Regions from separate parts of the Alishewanella sp. WH16-1 genome, predicted to be linked through region 2. Evidence: predicted binding sites of a transcription regulator. Region 2 holds the regulator's gene; each other region holds the start of a gene.
The links. The regulator FNR, encoded in region 2, switches genes on or off when oxygen is low (the NO sensors DNR and NnrR bind a similar motif). The targets are predictions, from matches to a motif close to TTGATCTAGATCAA.
Positions count from the first base shown of each region.

Region 1: the regulator FNR is predicted to act here: its motif matches at 4,469-4,482, upstream of AAY72_RS08210 (putative zinc-binding protein).
Region 3: the regulator FNR is predicted to act here: its motif matches at 3,735-3,748, upstream of AAY72_RS08360 (nitrate reductase subunit alpha).

Region 1 is NZ_LCWL01000092.1:17,483-23,710, forward strand. Features, by position in the region: gene AAY72_RS08185 (triacylglycerol lipase) at 1-494, shown strand, start outside; gene ytfE (iron-sulfur cluster repair protein YtfE) at 519-1,208, opposite strand; gene norR (nitric oxide reductase transcriptional regulator NorR) at 1,376-2,890, shown strand; gene AAY72_RS08200 (YbaN family protein) at 2,893-3,270, shown strand; gene moeB (molybdopterin-synthase adenylyltransferase MoeB) at 3,263-4,018, shown strand; gene AAY72_RS08210 (putative zinc-binding protein) at 4,015-4,410, opposite strand; gene AAY72_RS08215 (NnrS family protein) at 4,520-5,725, opposite strand; gene AAY72_RS08220 (nitrate/nitrite transporter) at 5,722-6,228, opposite strand, start outside.
Region 2 is NZ_LCWL01000003.1:44,423-50,650, forward strand. Features, by position in the region: gene ttcA (tRNA 2-thiocytidine(32) synthetase TtcA) at 1-233, opposite strand, end outside; gene uspE (universal stress protein UspE) at 311-1,243, opposite strand; gene fnr (fumarate/nitrate reduction transcriptional regulator Fnr) at 1,401-2,105, opposite strand; gene AAY72_RS00835 (sulfite exporter TauE/SafE family protein) at 2,142-2,816, opposite strand; gene ccoS (cbb3-type cytochrome oxidase assembly protein CcoS) at 2,806-3,018, opposite strand; gene AAY72_RS00845 (heavy metal translocating P-type ATPase) at 3,015-5,396, opposite strand; gene AAY72_RS00850 (FixH family protein) at 5,432-5,920, opposite strand; gene ccoP (cytochrome-c oxidase, cbb3-type subunit III) at 5,989-6,228, opposite strand, start outside.
Region 3 is NZ_LCWL01000092.1:56,363-62,590, forward strand. Features, by position in the region: gene AAY72_RS08360 (nitrate reductase subunit alpha) at 1-3,651, opposite strand, end outside; gene AAY72_RS08365 (histidine kinase) at 3,993-5,774, shown strand; gene AAY72_RS08370 (MFS transporter) at 5,818-6,228, opposite strand, start outside.

The DNA.
Region 1 (6,228 bases), on a different contig from region 2:
GCGAGGATCTCACGTTAACGGCTTTACCGGGTGTCAGTCGGGCGGTGTTTATTGCCGCGCCGCATCGTGGTACTGCCGTTGCCGATTACCGGTTGGCGCGCTGGCTGGCCGGCTTAATCACCTTGCCGGTTACGGTGCTGGAACGTTTGGCGCAGGTCACCGAGTTACTGATCGATCCTGACACTTCGGACAATAGCCGGCCGGTGCGCTTTACCAGTATTGAAAACCTCAGCGATCAGGATCCCTTTATTAAGGCGACTGCCGGTTTGCCGATTAACCCGGCAGTGCGATACCACTCTATTATCGGGGTCGAGCAACCGGCGTTACCGGTTGAGCAGCAATCTGACGGTGTTGTACCTTATTTAAGTGCGTCGCTAGCCGGTGCCCAGTCGGAGATGGTGATTCGCTCTGGTCATAGTGTACAGGAAACGTCCTCCGCCATTTTGGAGTTGCGGCGTATCCTGCACCAGCATTTGGCAGAGCTGCCCGACTAACCGCAGGCAGCGCTGCGCTCCATCTTACTGGCAGCTGCCACAGCAGCTTTGATCGCCGTGGCCTGGCCGTTTGGGTTCGACAAACAAAATTTCATTTTCCAGCAAAATATGCTGCATTAAATCTTCTTTCAGTTCGCGCAGCCCCAGATACAGTGCGGTCCAGGTATTACAGGCGCCGGGTGGTAACTGCTGTTCAAAGCTCAATTTATCCAGCTTCTCCAGCGCTTCGCCATGCTCCTGATGCTCTTCCAGCATCACGCTGATTGGGCCGAACGGATAGACGCCGCGCACCAGCATTGGGAACAGGATCTGCTCCTCTTTTAGCATATGGCTTTCCAGCTCTTGCTGCATATCAGCCAGATGATTGGCCAGACCATGCGGGCAATGTGGGCTGTCACTGTGCACGGTTTCAACCCGTCGCGCCAGGCGGATCAACTCTGGCAGTTGTTCACGGTGGCGTTGATGAAAACGGGTCAGTACATATTCGGCCAGTTTTGGCGTAGGCTCACTATGCCAGTCAACAGCGGCCTGTGGCTGGCGTTGTAGTTTTTCCAGTGCCGCCAACACCTGTTGTTGATTTAAACCGCGCTTGGCGATGGCCTCACCGAGGCTTTGCTGACCACCGCAGCAAAAATCCAGCTTAAATTGGTGGAAGACGGCCGTCGCACCGGCGATACGGGTGGCCAGTTGGCCTAAAGGTTGTTCCAGTAACATAGCGTACTCCTGTCTAATCAAAGGTTTGCCTGTAGCAGGCGGTTATCCTTGTAGAGCAAGCGGGATGCCAGAACTACCACCTTTGATTTATATAAGTTTTTTGCGGCGAATGGTAAATTGAACCCTAATTGATTCGGGTGAGTTTCACCATAAGGGTAAAAACAACCATGTTGGATGCGGTCTTATTTGCCGACTTAGTGACAGAGCTGCCAGCAGCTGTGCGTTTACAGCGGCTGGTCAACACCTTGCGCAATCATTTTGCCTGTGGTGCTGTTGCGTTATTGCAGCTGCAGCAAGCACAGTTAAAGCCGGTCGCGGTGCAGGGACTATTGCGTGAAACCTTGGGGCGGCGCTTTGTGGTGGCACAACATCCGCGGCTGGCGGCTATTTTAGCCAGCCGCCAGCCGGTGCGCTTTCCACCTGGCAGCGAGCTGCCTGATCCTTATGATGGATTATTGGCGGAAACCCCGGGTGAAGCGCTGCCGGTGCATGATTGTATGGGCGTATCGTTATACGTTGAAGGACGCTGCTGGGGCGCCTTAACGCTGGACGCCCTGTCGCCGGCCAGTTTTGATGCGCTGGCCATTTTACAGTTACAGCAACTCAGTTTGCTGGTAGAGGCCGCCATTCGCATTACCGAGTTGGAGCAGGCCAATCGTGCCTTACGTCAGGGCGAGCTACCGGCAGCAGGTACCAGTACTGCTGGCGCGCAACAGTATGAAATTATTGGCCAGAGTCCGGCACTGCAACGCATTTTGCAGGAGTTGGATGTGGTGGCCAGCTCAGAGTTACCGGTGTTGCTGCTTGGTGAAACCGGGGTTGGTAAAGAGCTGTTTGCCCGTCAGTTACACCGTCGCTCCGGGCGTGCGGACAAACCGATGATCTATGTGAACTGTGCCGCCCTGCCGGAAAGTCTGGCCGAAAGTGAATTATTCGGGCACAGCAAAGGTGCCTTTTCCGGCGCTTTGAGTGAGCGCGCTGGCCGTTTCGATGCCGCCGATGGCGGCACCTTATTTCTGGATGAAGTGGGCGAATTGCCGTTATCAGTGCAGGCGAAATTACTGCGCGTGCTGCAAAACGGCGAAATTCAACGCCTGGGCTCGGATAAGCTACAGCGGGTTAATGTGCGGCTGGTGGCAGCGACCAATCGTGATTTGCAGCAACAGGTCAAGCAGGGCGAATTTCGCGCTGATCTCTATCACCGCTTATCGGTGTATCCGATCCCCATTCCGCCGCTTCGTGAACGCAGCGAAGATTTGCCGTTACTGGCCGGGCATTTTTTAGAGCAAAACCGCAGCCGGCTGGGTTTACGCAGTTTGCGCCTGGCGCCGGCCGCTGAGCTGGCGCTGCTGGGTTATAACTGGCCCGGCAATATCCGCGAGCTGGAGCATGTGATCAGCCGGGCGGCAATTAAGGCACTCAGCCAGGGCGCACAGCGCAGTGATATCGTGATCCTGCAGCCAGAGTTACTGGACTTGCCGCAAACGCTAAGGGCGCCGTTGTCGCCGGCACCGACAATCTTGCCGGCTCAGGGATTGAAAGAGGCAGTAAATCAGTTACAGCAGCAATTGATTCTGCAGGCTCTGCAGCAACATCAACAATGTTGGTCGAAGGCAGCGCGGGCACTGCAATTGGATGCCAGTAATTTGCATAAACTGGCGCAACGGTTGGGATTAAAATAACCATGCTAAAAACTACTGGCTACCGGTTATTAGCCCTGTGCAGTTTGGCTTTGGGCCTCGTGGGTATTCCGTTACCGGGTTTGCCCACGGTGCCTTTTGTGTTGTTGTCAGCCTGGGCTGCCGGTAAGGGCTGGCCGCAGTTTGAAGAGTGGTTGCTGGCGCATCATCAGTTTGGCCCGTCGATCCGGCAATGGCGGCAGCAGGGCGCCGTGTCGCGGCGAGCGAAATGGCTGGCGTCTGGCATGATGCTGGCCAGTATGCTGCTACTGTGGTTGTCGACAGTACCTATGGTAATAAAAATCATCATAACCGGTTGCCTGTTGCTGGTAGCCGTTTGGCTATGGCGGCGGCCACAGCCACAGGAGACAGCAGATGACTGAGATACTCAACCCGCAGCAGGCACTGAGGTACAGCCGGCAGTTAATGCTGCCAGCGCTGGACTTTCGTGGTCAGGAAGCGTTATTAGCCAGCAAAGTACTATTGGTTGGCATGGGGGGGCTGGGTTGCGCGGCGGCGCCTTACCTGGTGGCCAGTGGCGTTGGCGAGCTTACCCTGGTGGATGACGATAACATTGATCGCAGTAATCTGCAGCGGCAAATACTGTATCGCGAGCAGGATATTGGCCAGCCAAAAGTCAGTACTGCCATGCAGCAGCTGCAACAATTAAACAGTGACATTAAGCTGACCGCTTTGGCGCAGCGGCTGGATGAAACCGCACTACGACAACTGATTCCCGACTATAGCCTGGTGCTGGACTGTACTGATAACCTTAGCACCCGCAACGCCATCAATGCCGCCTGTGTTCACGCCGGTGTGCCGCTGGTTTCAGCCGCAGCTATCCGCTTTGAAGGTCAGCTCTTGAGTTTACGGCATCAGCCTGGCGATCCATGTTATCAGTGTTTAAGCCGCTTTTTTGGTGAACAGCAACTTAGTTGTATGGAGGCCGGGATCCTGTCGCCGGTAGTCGGTGTGTTGGGAGTAATGCAGGCCCTGGCGGCGGTAAAGATTCTGGCTGCGGTTGGTGAACCCGAGTATCACCAGTTAAAGTTGTTTGATGCCTTAAGCGGTCAGTGGCAGCAGTTTCAGTTAACCGTGGATCCTGATTGTCCGGTATGCCGGCGGCGTTAATGCCTGATCCCTTGCTGTTTTGTCAGTTGCGGCAGCACGTCGCTATGCACTTTTTGCAGCAACTGGTAAGCATCGCCCAGATCACAGTTTTCATGATCGCGCTTTTTATAACCTAAAGCCGTAAGCTCCAGGTGCCAGGTCGGCACCACGTCGACCGTGGCCAGGGTTTGTTTCACACAGTTTAGCGGGCAGCCATCGACTGCCAGAATCGGCCGGCCAGATTGCGCGACCTTAACCAGTTGTTTAACCTTGCCACCTACGCCGGCAATACAGGACATCTCCGCCAGGCCTTCCCGATCCATCACCACGGCTAGATCGTTCGCCAGTTGCGCCACATTGGAGCAACCAGAACAGGCATAAACCAGCGGCTTTGTTTCGTAACTATGACTCATAATGTGGCTTCCTAAAACTTGCGATAGCTGAAGTTTAGAAGTCCACTGCGTCGGCAGCTTGATATAAATCAAAGCGGCACCAGCTTTACCCCTTCATGGGTAAGGCCGGCTAGCCCGGCCGGCCATCTGCTCTGGGCGTGGTTAATACCGGTAAGTACACCAGCACATAACAGGCATAGGCCAACACCCAGCAAGCAATCCCCAGCCAGAGCAGACTAAACGTATGCGCTGGCAGTAACCAAATCAGTAAGGTACGGCTGATACCGGCCAGCGCCACCAGCAGAAAAGCCCAAGCCATAATCTGCTTTGGTTGTAACAGCCGGCCGCTGTGGCCAAGCGAGACCCTGGCCATCATCGACAGAATCATTGATCCCATGGCGCCAGCCGTTAACGCATGCAGTGCGATACTCTGGCTGATGGCAAAGCCGGCATAACGTAACGCAAATAACGCCAGGCCCAGCGGGATAAACCAATAAGCCAGATGTAACGACCACAGCAGTGATACTCTGAAGGTCAGCCAGATTTTCCAGCGCGCGCAGCGGATAGCGGTCAGCAGCGCACTCAGGGCAAAGAGGGCGCTTAACAGGCTAGCGGGTAACAGCGGCGCCAGACTGAAAAAATGCAAGACAAAGATCAGCCAAAGGCTGCCCAAAGCAGCGCGGTCAAGCCAGAGCAGCGCCTCCACTTTTGGGGTTTTGGTGCCATTAGCGGTAAACATCGGGATCACCCGGCCACCGACAATCGCCATTAGCAGGGTGATCAGCCAGATGGCATTTAAGCTGCCCAGTTGTTGTAAGTCATACCGACCAAGGTAAAGCCCAAGATACATGATCAGGTTGCAGGCAGTGAGTAGCAACAAGACCGGGACAAAAAACAAATTCCGATACTGTTTTACTGCTAGTAAAGGCTTGGCCAGTAGCCAGGCCGCCAATGGCAGAAAACTGAGATCCACCGCCGCCACCAGCCACAGTGGCAAACTCTGGCCAAACAGCAGCAACAGCCGGCCGCTGAGCCAGAGCAAGGTTAGCAACAACAAGCTTTTGCCGTGGGGCGCGCGCATTGACGTCCAGTTTTGTACTGCAGTCAGTAAAAAACCAATGACAATGGCGCAGGCAAAACCAAACAGCATCTCGTGGCTATGCCAGAATAATACCTGGCCCACCGGCTGAATTTTTAACTGACCAGCCAGAATTAAACCCCACAGTAGCATGGCGATGGCGCTAAAAGCTGCACCAAATAAGAACATTGGCCGAAAGGCCTGGCGTAGCAGCGGCAGCATTTTTTGCTCCGTTGCCAGATCGGTTATCTGCATCATTCGTCTTCATCCAATAAAAAATTATTACTGCGGGCGTCAGTCAGGCGCTGCTGATATTGCGCCGCCTGATTGGCAAAAAACATCGTGATCATGCACAGTGCCAACACCCAATACAGAATCATAAAGCAGCCGGTCACGATGCCCAGTGCATCTTGTGCCAGACCAAATAACACCGGCAGAGTGCAGCCGCCGAGGCCACCGATAGCGGCAACAAAGCCACCAACAGCGCCCATATGTTGCGGATAGTAGTCATGAATCACTTTATAGACACTGGCGCGGCCAAAGCCCTGTGCCACACCGATAATAAAAATCAGCAGGGTAAACCACCAGACGTTGACGGCAATTTCCAGCGTCACGTCTTTTTCCAGGCCATGAATCACCAGCGTGGTGGGTGGATAACTGAGGAAAAACAGACAGACCAGGCAAACCCAAAATACGCTCCAGTTAACGGCGCGGCCGCCATAACGATCGGCAAACCAGCCACCCAGGGCGCGGACCATACT
Region 2 (6,228 bases):
TTCTGATCAAGATTCACCGCCACAATACTGAAATTAATTGGCGCCGATTGTTGCAGATTCAGCAGAATATCCAGCAGGGTATAAGAGTCTTTACCGCCGGATAAACACACCATCACCTTGTCGCCTTCACTGATCATGCCAAAATCAGCAATGGCCTGGCCAACGTTACGGCGCAGCCGTTTGTGCAGTTTATTCAGATTGTATTGGGCTTTCGCTTGCGCGGCGTGAGACATCATTAACTACCAGACAGAAAAAAGGCGCACATTATACCCAAGGGTGCGCCTACGCAAAAGAGGAATAGGATCCTGCTCTAGGATTTCTCCAGCGGACAGACAAAGTTTTCCGGTTTTAACGCCAAGACATCGCAGTCCAAACGGTCAATCACATGCTCGGCGGTATTGCCGATAATGGCAGCCGATAAACCGGTTCGGCCGATGGTACCAATTAATACCATTTCCGCATCCAGCTTCCGCGCTAGTTTCGGGATCACATCTTCTGGCATACCCTCCAGCACATGACACTGGTCCGCCGGAATCGCATAGTCATCGGCGAGCAGCTTGACGGCTTCTTTATGGTGGCGCTGCATAGTGCTGTTATATTCCTGCGGATTAAACTCCGGGATTTCGATGGCGATATTAACCGGCGTACCCGGATAGGCATTGACCAGATGTACCTTGGCGTGCAGCAATTCAGCCATTTGTAACGCTTTAGTAATTACGCGTTTATTTAATGATTTATGATGTTCTTGTTCGCTGCCGGCATTAACTGCGGCGATAATATTTCCTTGCTCCGGCCAGGCGTGTTCTTTTACCAGCAATACCGGGCAGGGACACTTGCGTAAAATATGCCAGTCAGTTGGGGTAAAAATCATCGATTTCAGTACGTCATGATCATGAGTACCTTTAATGACTAAGTCGAAGTTATGCTCCAGTACCGCCTTGACCACGGCTTCGAAAGGTCTGTTGTGCCAAACCACCTGTATCGCAATGTCGAGCCCGGCGGCCGTTGCCGGTGCTAATAAACTGCTAAGCCAGATTTCACGATCCTTAATCACCGCTTGTTTCATGGCTTCGCGCTCATCACCGGACAACATGGTGGTCATTTCGTAAGAGAACTCGTATACCGACAGAAAGGCCGTTAATTTACCGCCTTGTTTGCGGGTTAGTTCCAGCGCACGATCCAGCGCTTTTTGCTGTTCCGTAGTTGGATCCAGTACCACTAAAACATTGTTGTAAATCGACATAATATCTCCGGCTATCCATTCTAACTCACCTAAGTGTAGTCAAAATAACCGGAGTTGGTAGCGGGGCCTTTGTGTTAAATCAATAAACAAGCAACAAAGTTAAAGCGGCGTTGCGGCGCAATAGGCGTTGTTGCTTTACTGAAATCAATATGGGGGGTTAGCAATTCCCTGCCAGATTATTTAGTGCCGACGCATCAAGAATGGTAATCAGTTTACCGTCGACATCAATAATCTGATCTTTATGCAGTTTACTCAGCAAACGGCTGATGGTTTCCACGGTTAAGCCCAGATAATTACCGATATCACTGCGGGTCATCGTCAGACGGAAAGCCTTAGACGAAAAGCCCCGGTTACCGTAGCGTGATGCCAGATGATTGAGGAAGGTCGCCAGTTTTTGCTCGGCAGTTTTCCGGTTTAACAACAGCAACATTTGCTGATCTGCCTGAATGTCCTGGCTCATCAGCCGCATCATTTGTTGCCGTAATTTGGGCAGTTGATCTAATAACAGTTCGAGATTATTGAACGGGATTTCACAAATCATTCCGGTTTCCAGCGCTTCAGCGTAACTGACGTGTTGCTGGGTGTTGATCGCATCAAAACCGATAATATCGCCGGGCAAATGGAAGCCGGTAATTTGTTGCTCACCCTGTTCGGTCAGGGTAAAGGTTTTAAAGGATCCGGTACGCACGGCGAACAGCGATTTTAGTGCGGTGCCACTTTCAAACAGAATATCGCCTTTATGCAGCGGGCGTTTACGCTGGATAATGTCATCCAGCTTGGTCATTTCCTGATCGTTAAGTGAAAATGGCAGGCACAGCTGGCTAAAACCACAATCCTGACAATTAATCGCCGAGCGTTGCATCGAATGGATCCTAAAGTCCCTAATATGACTGCTAGCTTAAAAAACTAACCTCTGCAAAGCAAGCCATATCGTATAAAAGCCATAGATAGCCAGTATAGCCGCAGTCGCATAACGAAACAGCATATTTGCTTTGAGCTGACGTAAGGCGTTGGCTGCGCTGCCAACGGCGAGAAGAGCGGGCAGGGTACCGATGCCAAAGCCAAGCATCAGGGCGGCACCCTTTAGCGCACTGCCGCTGGCCAGACTCCAGCTTAAGGTGGAGTAAACCAGGCCACAGGGCAGAAAGCCCCATAACAGGCCATAGCGGTAAGCTTTGCTGGCGGAATCCAGTGGTAACAGCGCTTTGCTCAGTGGCTGTAGCCGCTGCCATAGGCCCTGACCAACCTTTTCTAATCGGGTTAAACCAAACCAGAGCCGGCTAATGTACAGCGCCATGGCAATCAGCAGCAAGCCGGCAAGCAAACGCAGCCATAGCATGGATGCCCCGGTCACTTGCATCGCCGTAATACCAAAATAGCCAACCAGGGCGCCGAACAAGGCGTAAGTCGTTAAGCGTCCGGCACTGAGTAACAATGGAAAGTACCAGCCGTGACGGCGTTGTTCTGCCGGTACACTCAGTTGTAAGGCACTGGCGATACCGCCGCACATTACCAGGCAATGACTGCTCCCCAACAAACCAATCAGTATAGCGGCGAGAAAATCAGGGCTCATCTTGGCGCGACGGGCTGTTATGGTTTGGCTGCTGGCGCGGGTTGTCAGACTGCACCTGCTGCTTATCCTCATCAAACAGGATGCTTAAGCCTTCTTTTTCCAAATCTTCAAACTGTTTTGAGCGTACCGCCCAAAAGAAAATCCAGATACCGATGGCGACAAATAAAATGGCAATCGGGATCAGTACATAAATAATGCTCATTTCTTCAGTAACCTTAACGAGTTAGATACCACCAGCAAGGAGCTGAAGGACATACCAATCACGGCAATATAAGGTGATACAAAGCCTGCTACCGCCAATGGAATAATAATCAGATTATAGCCTACCGACCAGCCAAGGTTTTGTTTGATGGTACGGGCGCTTTGTTTACCACCGGCAACTAAATCTAATACCAGGCTGACATCTGGCTTTAACAGCACCACATCGGCCTGGTTTTTTGATAAATCCGCGCCTGAGTGCACGGCGACAGAGATATGGGCGGCATTAAAGCCAGGGCTGTCATTAATGCCATCGCCAAGCATTAAGACTTTATGGCCATCGGCAATCAGTTGCTGGATCTGCGCGACTTTTTGCTCTGGCGAGCAGCCCTTTACCATAAAATCTAACTGCAGCTGCTGGCTGATCTGCTCTGCTTGCTCAGAGCTGTCGCCGGTCAACATGCCTAAACGATAACCCTGTTGCTGCAGTTTGGCGACCAGTGCCGGCACTTCCGCCCGGATCTGATCACTCAGCTCTACCGCAGCAATCGGCTCGCCATCGATCACCAGATATACCATCGCATTGCTGACTTCGCTCAATTGACAAAACGCCGCACTGCCGACTTTAAGCTGTCGTTGTTGCCAGCTGCCACTGATCCCAGCGCCAACGGCGACGCTCACCTGCTGCAGTTGCAATGGTTCGGTCAGATACGGAGCAAAGGCCCGGGCGATGGGATGCTCGGAATAGCGCTCCAGATTGGCAATGAAATTCAGCACCTCAGCTTCACCGTATTGCGTACTGAGTAAGGTGACCTGGCAGACACTAAACTGGCCTTCGGTAAGGGTACCGGTTTTATCGAACACGATATGGCTGATTTCTGGCAAGGTTTCCAGCGCCTGAGAATTTTTAATCAGGATCCCCTGACGGTTTAAGCGTGCTAAGGCACAGGTAATAGCGGTGGGGGTTGCCAGGCTGAGTGCACAAGGGCAGGTGGCAACTAAGACCGACAAGGTAACCCAGAATGCCCGGTCCGGGTTCCACCAGAAATACCATAAACCAAAGGTCAATACCGCTATTACCAGTAAGCGTTCGACAAAGTATTTTGCCAGCTGGTCAGTTTTTTCCACCAACCGCGGTTTTTGATTTAGCGTCTGCTGCTGCAACTGGATAATCTGGCCCAGGCGGGAGTGTGCCAAGGCCTCGCTAACGCGAATTTTCAGCAAACCATCATGATTGATACTGCCTGCCAGTACTGTATCGCCGGGCCCTTTACTAATGGGCCGGTATTCACCGGTTAGCATCGATTCATCAACCGAGCTTTGCCCCTCTGTGACGATACCATCAGCTGGCAGGGTTTCGCCGGCTTTGACCAGGATCAGATCGTCAGGTTGCAACCGGCGCGCCGAGGCACTGGTTGGGCCCTGCTCAGTTAATAAAGTGGCGGTGACCGGCATAATCTTTAGCAGGTTGCTGGTGGCCTCTCGTGCCTGGGCCCGGGCGCGGTATTCAAAAAACTTACCCAACTGCAGCAGAAAAGTAAACATACAGACCGATTCAAAATAGACTTCACCGGTATGAAACAGCGTGGCATAAGACGAGGCGAAAAAGGTATACCAGAGCGCCAGACTAACCGGCACATCCATATTCATCTGCCTGGCTTTAATGCTGCGCCAGGCACTGAGAGTGAAAGGTTTGGCGGCATAGAGCAGCACCGGTATGGTCAACAGCATACTGATCCAACGCAGATAGCCTTCATGCGAGGCTTCGATACCCGTGTATTCGCCAAAGTACAGTGCGAAGGCCAGCATCATCACTTGCATGGTGAGAATGCCCGATACCGCCAATCGTTTCAGATAGCGGTTTAATTCCTGTTTAAAGGTCTGTTCTTCCTGATCGGCAACAAAAGGACTGGCCTGATAACCCAGCTCAGAGATTTGCCGTAAAATGCCGCTTAATGGCAGCTTATTGCTGTCCCAACTGACCGACGCACGTTGGGTAGAGGCGTTAACCGTAACCTTGGCAATGTCTGGCAGTTTTTTCAGTTGCTTTTCAATTAACCAGGCGCAGGCAGCGCAGCTCATGCCGGATAGTGACAATTCCAGTTCAGTTAAATCGCCATGCTGGCGGCTGATATCGGCCAGTACGTCTGGCTGATCAAAGTTGGCTAACTGGTTGGCAAGCTCGTCGGGCAGGGCGGTAACTTTAGCCGCGGCTTCGGTACGGAAGCGGTAATAGTCTGCCAGGCCATTATTAATAATGGTATCGGCAACCGCCTGGCAACCTGCGCAGCAAAAAAACTGCCGGTTACCATCGATATGCAGGGTAAAACGCTCGCCGGTAGCTACCGGCTCATGGCAATGGAAACACTGCAGGTCGCCCAAGACGCCTCTTCCTTAATCAATACAGATAACAGTGATTATTTATAACCCAGTTTAATTTCCTGCTCAGCCGGCAGCACCAGATTGGCTTTGAGTCGCCATTCATTGGACGCATCCGATACGGTTAAGCGCCAACGACCATCTGGTGTCAGGGGTAGGGTGGCAACATAAAGTAGTTCACCACTGCGTTCTGCATCGACAGCAAAATCCCGGGCGCCGAGGGTTGGATGATAAAAGTCTAAATGAATGCTGTCGCCCAGCACCGCATTTTCGGCAAAGCGCACTACGGCTCTATTGCCGGCGACCAGGATGCTGGCATCCAGATTACGCAACGCCGCTTCACGGTACTTGGCAAGTTGCAAGTTGATACTTTTACCCGCCGCATAATAATCATCAATGACGACTTCCGGTTTGTGTTGTTGCATCACTACCACGGTATGCACCGCTTTTAGCGCCGTCAAAACCGGTATCGCAATTAATACCCAGGGCCAGACATATTTATACCAGGGTTTGGTATCCTTTTGCATTCGTAACCTCATTATAAAACTAAGCCCCTGTACGGGGCTTAGATTCTATCAGAACATCCTGCCTGGTGTTAGCGCAGGTCTTCCGGATTCGCTAAGCGATAAACATAGGCTGTCAGGATATGTACCTTGTCTTCACCCAGTGTTTCTTTAAAGGCAGGCATCACACCGTAACGGCCATTGCGCAGCGTTTCTTCGATATCCCGGGCAGAGCCGCCATATAACCAGATATTATCAGTCAGGTTCGGCGCACCAAACGGCAGATTGTGGGCGACGCTACCGCGGCCATCAGCGCCATGACAGGCGGCACA
Region 3 (6,228 bases), on a different contig from region 2:
GCCAACGGTACCGTAGTAGTTAAAACCGTAAGCTTGCTGGGCATAACCGCCAATCATATGCGTCGGCTTCATTACGGCACGAGTTACCGAGTTATGAATACCACCACGGGTGCCGGTTAACTCGCTGCCGGGCACGTTCACAATCCGCTCCTGGGCGTGGTACATCATGCTCATACCTTCCGGTACCCGCTGTGACACCACGGCACGGGCCGCGATAGCGCCGTTAACGTTAAAGATTTCAATCCAGTCGTTATCTTCAATACCCGCTGCTTTGGCATCAATTTCACTGAGCCAGACGATAGGACCGCCGCGGGATAAGGTCAGCATTAACAGATTGTCGGAGTAAGTACTGTGAATACCCCACTTCTGGTGTGGTGTGATCCAGTTCAGCACGATCTCTTTATTGCCATTCGGCTTCTTGTTCAGTACCGGCTCAACCGTTTTCAGGTTAATCGGTGGCTTGTAGCTACACAGCTGCTCACCAAAGTCGCGCATCCACTCATGGTCCTGATAGAACTGCTGACGACCGGTAATGGTGCGCCACGGGATCAGCTCATGCACGTTGGTATAGCCAGCGTTGTAAGACACATGCTCATCTTCCAGTCCGGACCAGGTGGGTGAGCTGATAATCTTACGTGGCTGGGCAACGATATCGTTAAAGCGGATCTTTTCGTCTTCTTTCGGTAACGCCAGATGGGTATGATCGCGACCGGTAATTTTACCCAGCGCTTCCCAGGCTTTTACTGCGACATGGCCATTGGTTTCCGGGGCCAGCGACAGGATCATTTCGCAGGCATCAATGGCGCTGTCGATCTTCGCCATGCCTTTATTCACGCCTTCGTCGGTATGTACACGGTTAAGTTGTTTAAGGAATTTTACTTCCTCTTTGGTGTCCCAGCTGATGCCTTTACCGCCGTTACCGATTTTCTCCAGCAGCGGGCCTATTGAAGTAAAGCGGGCATAGGTATTGGGGTAATCCCGTTCCACAATATTAATATGTGGCATGGTCAGGCCCGGAATCGCCTCACACTCGCCTTTCCACCAGGCTTTTACGCCATAAGGCTGCGCCAGTTCGGCTGGGGTGTCGTGGTGCATCGGTGTAGTCACCACATCGGTTTCTACGCCTAAATGACCGACCGATGCTTTCGAGAAGGCCTTGGCAATACCTTTAAAGATTTCCCAGTCACTGCGCGCTTCCCACACCGGGTCAATGGCTGCGGTTAACGGGTGAATAAACGGATGCATATCCGAGGTATTCATATCGTCTTTTTCATACCAGGTAGCCGTTGGCAGCACGATATCGGAATACAGGCAAGTGGTAGACATGCGGAAATCCAGCGTCACCCACAGATCGACTTTGCCTTCGGCTGGCTGATCGGTCCATTCCACATCTTCCGGTTTTTTACCGCCAAAACCGCCTAAGTCTTTACCCAGCAAGCCGTGTTTGGTGCCCAGTAAGTGCCGCAGCATATATTCATGGCCTTTACCGCTGGAACCCAGCAGGTTAGAGCGCCAGATAAACATATTGCGTGGGAAGTTTTGCGGATTTTCCGGCTGCTCACAGGCAAACTTAATATTGCGTGAAGTTAGCTGTTCCACCACATAGTCTTTCAGCTCTTTGCCGGCGGCTTTCGCTTCCGCTGCCAGTTTTAGCGGGTTTGTGCCCAGTTGTGGTGCTGAAGGTAACCAGCCCATGCGTTCAGCGCGGCTGTTATAGTCGACAATACTGCCAGACCATTTGTCTTTATTGGCCAGCGGCGAAATGACTTCCGTCATATCCAGCTTTTCGTAACGCCATTGGCTGGAATGGTTATAGAAGAACGAGGTGCCGTTCATATGGCGTGGTGGCCGTTGCCAATCCAGCGCAAAGGCCAGTGGCGTCCAGCCGGTTTGTGGCCGCAGCTTTTCCTGGCCGACGTAGTGGGCCCAGCCGCCGCCACTCTGACCGATACAGCCGCACATCATCAGCATATTGATCAGGCCACGGTAGTTCATATCCATATGGTACCAGTGGTTCAGTGCGGCACCGACGATGACCATCGAGCGACCACGGGTTTTATCGGCATTACGGGCGAATTCACGCGCGACCCGAATCACGTCATCCGGTTTCACGCCGGTAATGGCTTCTTGCCAACCTGGGGTATAAGGCACGTTATCGGTGTAAGCCTGGGCGCGGTTTGGATCATTAATACCGTTATCCACGCCGTACTGTGCCAGCATCAGATCGAATACTGTGGCGACCAGTGCGGTACCACCGTTAGCCAGCTCCACTCGTTTTGCCGGAATTTTACGCATCTGCACGTCGGCATGTTCGGTATGCTGGAAGTATTCATACTCGTGTGGCGCACCACCGAAATATGGGAAGCCAACATCCACCAGTTCGTCACTGTTGTCTTTTAAGCTCAGTTGCAGCTCCAGCTCACCGTCTTTATCTTTTTGCTCCAGGTTCCACTTACCGGCCTGGCCCCAGCGATAACCGATGGCGCCATTCGGGCTGGTCAGGCGACCATCTTTGTTGATGGCAATGGTTTTCCAGTCCGGGTTATTGTCTTCACCCAGGTTATTCACCAGATCGGCCGCGCGCAGGAAGCGGCCGGTGGTTAGCACCCCGTTTTGTTCCTCCAAAAGTACCAACATCGGCATATCGGTAGTACGACGCACGTAGTCGGTGAAGTAGGCACTGGGGTTGTTGACGTGGAATTCTTTTAGAATGACATGACCAAAGGCCATGGCCAGGGCTGCATCGGTACCCTGACGTGGGTGGAGCCAGGTATCACCAAATTTCGACGCTTCGGAGTAGTCGGAGGTGATAACACAGGTTTTGGTACCCTTGTAGCGAACTTCAGTTAAGAAGTGCGCATCCGGGGTCCGGGTTTGTGGCACGTTCGAGCCCCAAACAATAATGTAGTTCGAGTTATACCAGTCGGCGGATTCTGGTACGTCGGTTTGCTCGCCCCAAATTTGCGGTGAGGCTGGGGGTAAGTCGCAGTACCAGTCGTAAAAGCTTAAACAGTTACCGCCAATCAGCGACAGGTAACGGGCACCGGCGGCGTAGGACACCATCGACATTGCTGGGATCGGCGAGAAACCGGTCACCCGGTCAGGACCATAGGTTTTAGTGGTGTAAACGTTAGAAGCGGCAATCAGCTCGTTTACCTCATCCCAACTGGCACGGACAAAGCCGCCCAAACCGCGGCGTTCTTTGTAGCTTTTGGCTTTTAGCGGATCGCTGACGATTGATTCCCAGGCTTTCACCGGATCTTTATGCTGCACCCGGGCTTCACGCCACAGCTTCATCAGTTGCTGCCGCACTTTCGGATATTTCAGCCGGTTGGCACTGTAGATATACCAGGAATAGCTGGCGCCACGCGGACAGCCACGGGGTTCATGGTTTGGCAGATCCGGACGGGTACGCGGATAGTCTGTTTGCTGGGTTTCCCAGGTGACCAGGCCGTCTTTGACATAGATTTTCCAACTACAAGAGCCGGTACAGTTTACACCGTGCGTGGAACGTACCACCTTATCGTGCTGCCAGCGTTGCCGGTAGCCTTGCTCCCAGGTCCGGTCCTCATTGGTGGTCACCCCGTGGCCATTGGCAAAGGGCGTTTTGCGGGTCTTAAAAAACCGCAGTTTATCTAACAGATGACTCATACTTGACTCCTGGTCCTGTCCTGCATGAACAGCGTTTTTGCTTTTTCAGTAAGCACACTATAGAAACTACCGCCTAATTCTGCTTGATTCAGATCAAGGTTGCCATGCGTCTAAATTGCTGAAAATTAAGAAAAATACCCCAAAGGTGGTAGTGTGGTTATTGGTTAAATGCTTGAAAATACAAGCCTTGACTGAGCGGGCCTACTCACTTTGTCTGAAGGTGTACTCTGGCTGGGGAAAAGGGGGTAGCCCAAGTATCCCCGTAGATTTGGTAAGCGGATTTTTCTGCAGGAAAGGCGCTGGCGGGTTAAGCTTAGAACAGATAGTAGTGGGAGTTTCAGATGCGCACCTTTTCAATTGTTACCCGGATCAATATCGCTCTGGCCTGTATCGTGGCGTTGGCGTTATCAACGATGATGGTGTCGTATTGGTTGTCGGATAAGGCTGACAGCGATGCGTATGCAGTTAATGTTGCCGGCTCGCTGCGGATGCAAAGCTACCGGCTGGCCTGGTTACATCAACAGCAGGATCAGCAAAAACTGCAGCAGGCGTTACAGCAATTCTCCTATAGCTGGCAGCATCCGGTATTTAAACGCTTTTTAAACCAACCAGAGATTTCAGAGAAGTACCAAACGGCACAGCAGCATTGGTTGCAACTGGCGACTCAGTTCGGCGATAGCCAGGCCTTGCCGTTGTTGGAACAGCAACTGACAGAGCAGGTGCGTTTGCTGGATGAGTTGGTGTTGATAATTCAACAAGATGCTGAAAGTAAAGTGAAAACCTTTCGCTCGGTACAGGTGATAGCGGTACTGGCGACCATTCTGCTGTCAATTATCGTGATGTACTGGTTAAAAGTGATGGTTGAAGAGCCGTTACAGGAGTTGATCCGTGGTGCCCGCCGCATTGCGCAGGGCGATTTTACCCATCGGATTACGCCGCAGCATCCGGACGAACTGGGGATGCTGGCGACCAGTTTTAATAAGATGAATACCGCCATTGGCTATATGTATGGCAATCTGGAAAAGCGGGTGGAAGAACAAACTGCAGAGCTGACCCAAACTAATACTACCCTGAAGTTTCTTTACAATACCGCACAGCGGATCAGTGAGCACACGACTGAATATCATGATTTTTCAGAAATTATTGGCGAGCTGCGTCAGATCACCGGGTTAAGCGACATTGAGCTGTGTTTATTTACGGAGCAGGGCAATCAGCCGTACCTGCAGGTACAAGCTGCAGAGGGGCAGGACCCTTGTGCTGCTGAAAACTGTGCTGACTGCTTAAGCAGTGAGCAGCCGCTGCGGGCAGATTGTCAGCTACATAATTTTGTGTTGCAACGCGATCGCAATCAATACGGCGTCCTGGTGGTGCGACTGGTACCCGGACAGCCATTATTACTGTGGCAGCAGCGGCTGGTGACGGCGATTGCCGATCAGCTGGCGCTGGCGCTGAGTTTAAAATCGGAAGAGGAGCAGGTGCGGCGGCTGGCATTGATGCAGGAACGGACAGTGATTGCCCGCGAGCTGCACGATTCGCTGGCGCAGGCGCTGTCCTACCTGAAAATTCAGGTTACCCGGTTAAATAAAGCTATCGCCAAAGACGATAGGGCGGTGATGCAGGACGTCTCTTCTGAATTGAAAAGTGGGCTGGATGCCGCGTACCGACAACTTCGGGAACTGTTAACCACCTTCCGCTTAAAGGTCGATGGCGCCGGTTTACTGAGTGCACTGCAAACGACGGTACAGCAGTTGACTGAGCAGTCGGAGCTGCAAATCCGGCTCGATTATCAGTTAAGCAATATTCCGCTGGCACCGAATGAGGAAATTCATTTACTGCAAATTATTCGTGAAGCGAGTCAGAATGCAGTTCACCATAGTCAGGGTCAGAATCTGACGATTAGCTTACAGCAGGATAGCAGTAAACATATTTTGCTGGCGGTGGAGGATGATGGTGTCGGGATCCCAGAGCGGGCTGAGAAGATGAACCACTATGGTCTGGCGATTATGCAGGAGCGCAGCAAACATCTGACAGGTGAGCTGATGATCCGGCGCCGCGCCGAAGGTGGCACCGGGGTGTATTTCCGGTTTTTACCGGAATATTTACAGCAACCGAAAAGCGCCTGATAAAATAAGGGGCGCCACAGCGCCCCAAGCCAGCCACCCTGGTTTATGGGTTATAAAACTCGCCGCTTTTCCGCAGGTAGAAGAACCAGTTTAATACCAGACACAGCGCATAGAAGATGGCAAAGCCGATCATCGCATATTCCGGGGTTGCGGCTTTGATCTGCTCACCAAATACCTGTGGAATATAGAAAGCACCGTAGGCGGCGACGGCAGAGGTCCAGCCCAGCACCGGCCCGGCTTGTTCTTTTGGAAACACCACGGCAATGGTTTTAAAGGTTGATGCATTACCAATGCCGCTGGCGGCAAACAACAGCAGGAAAATCAGGAAGAACGGCATAAAGTACTGCTCTGGTGTTGCCGATTGATAAGCCTGCTGCATAAAGAAGGCGGCACCTAAGGCTGCCAGTACCATCACCACGGCACAGATCTGGGTAACCAGAGCACCACCTAAACG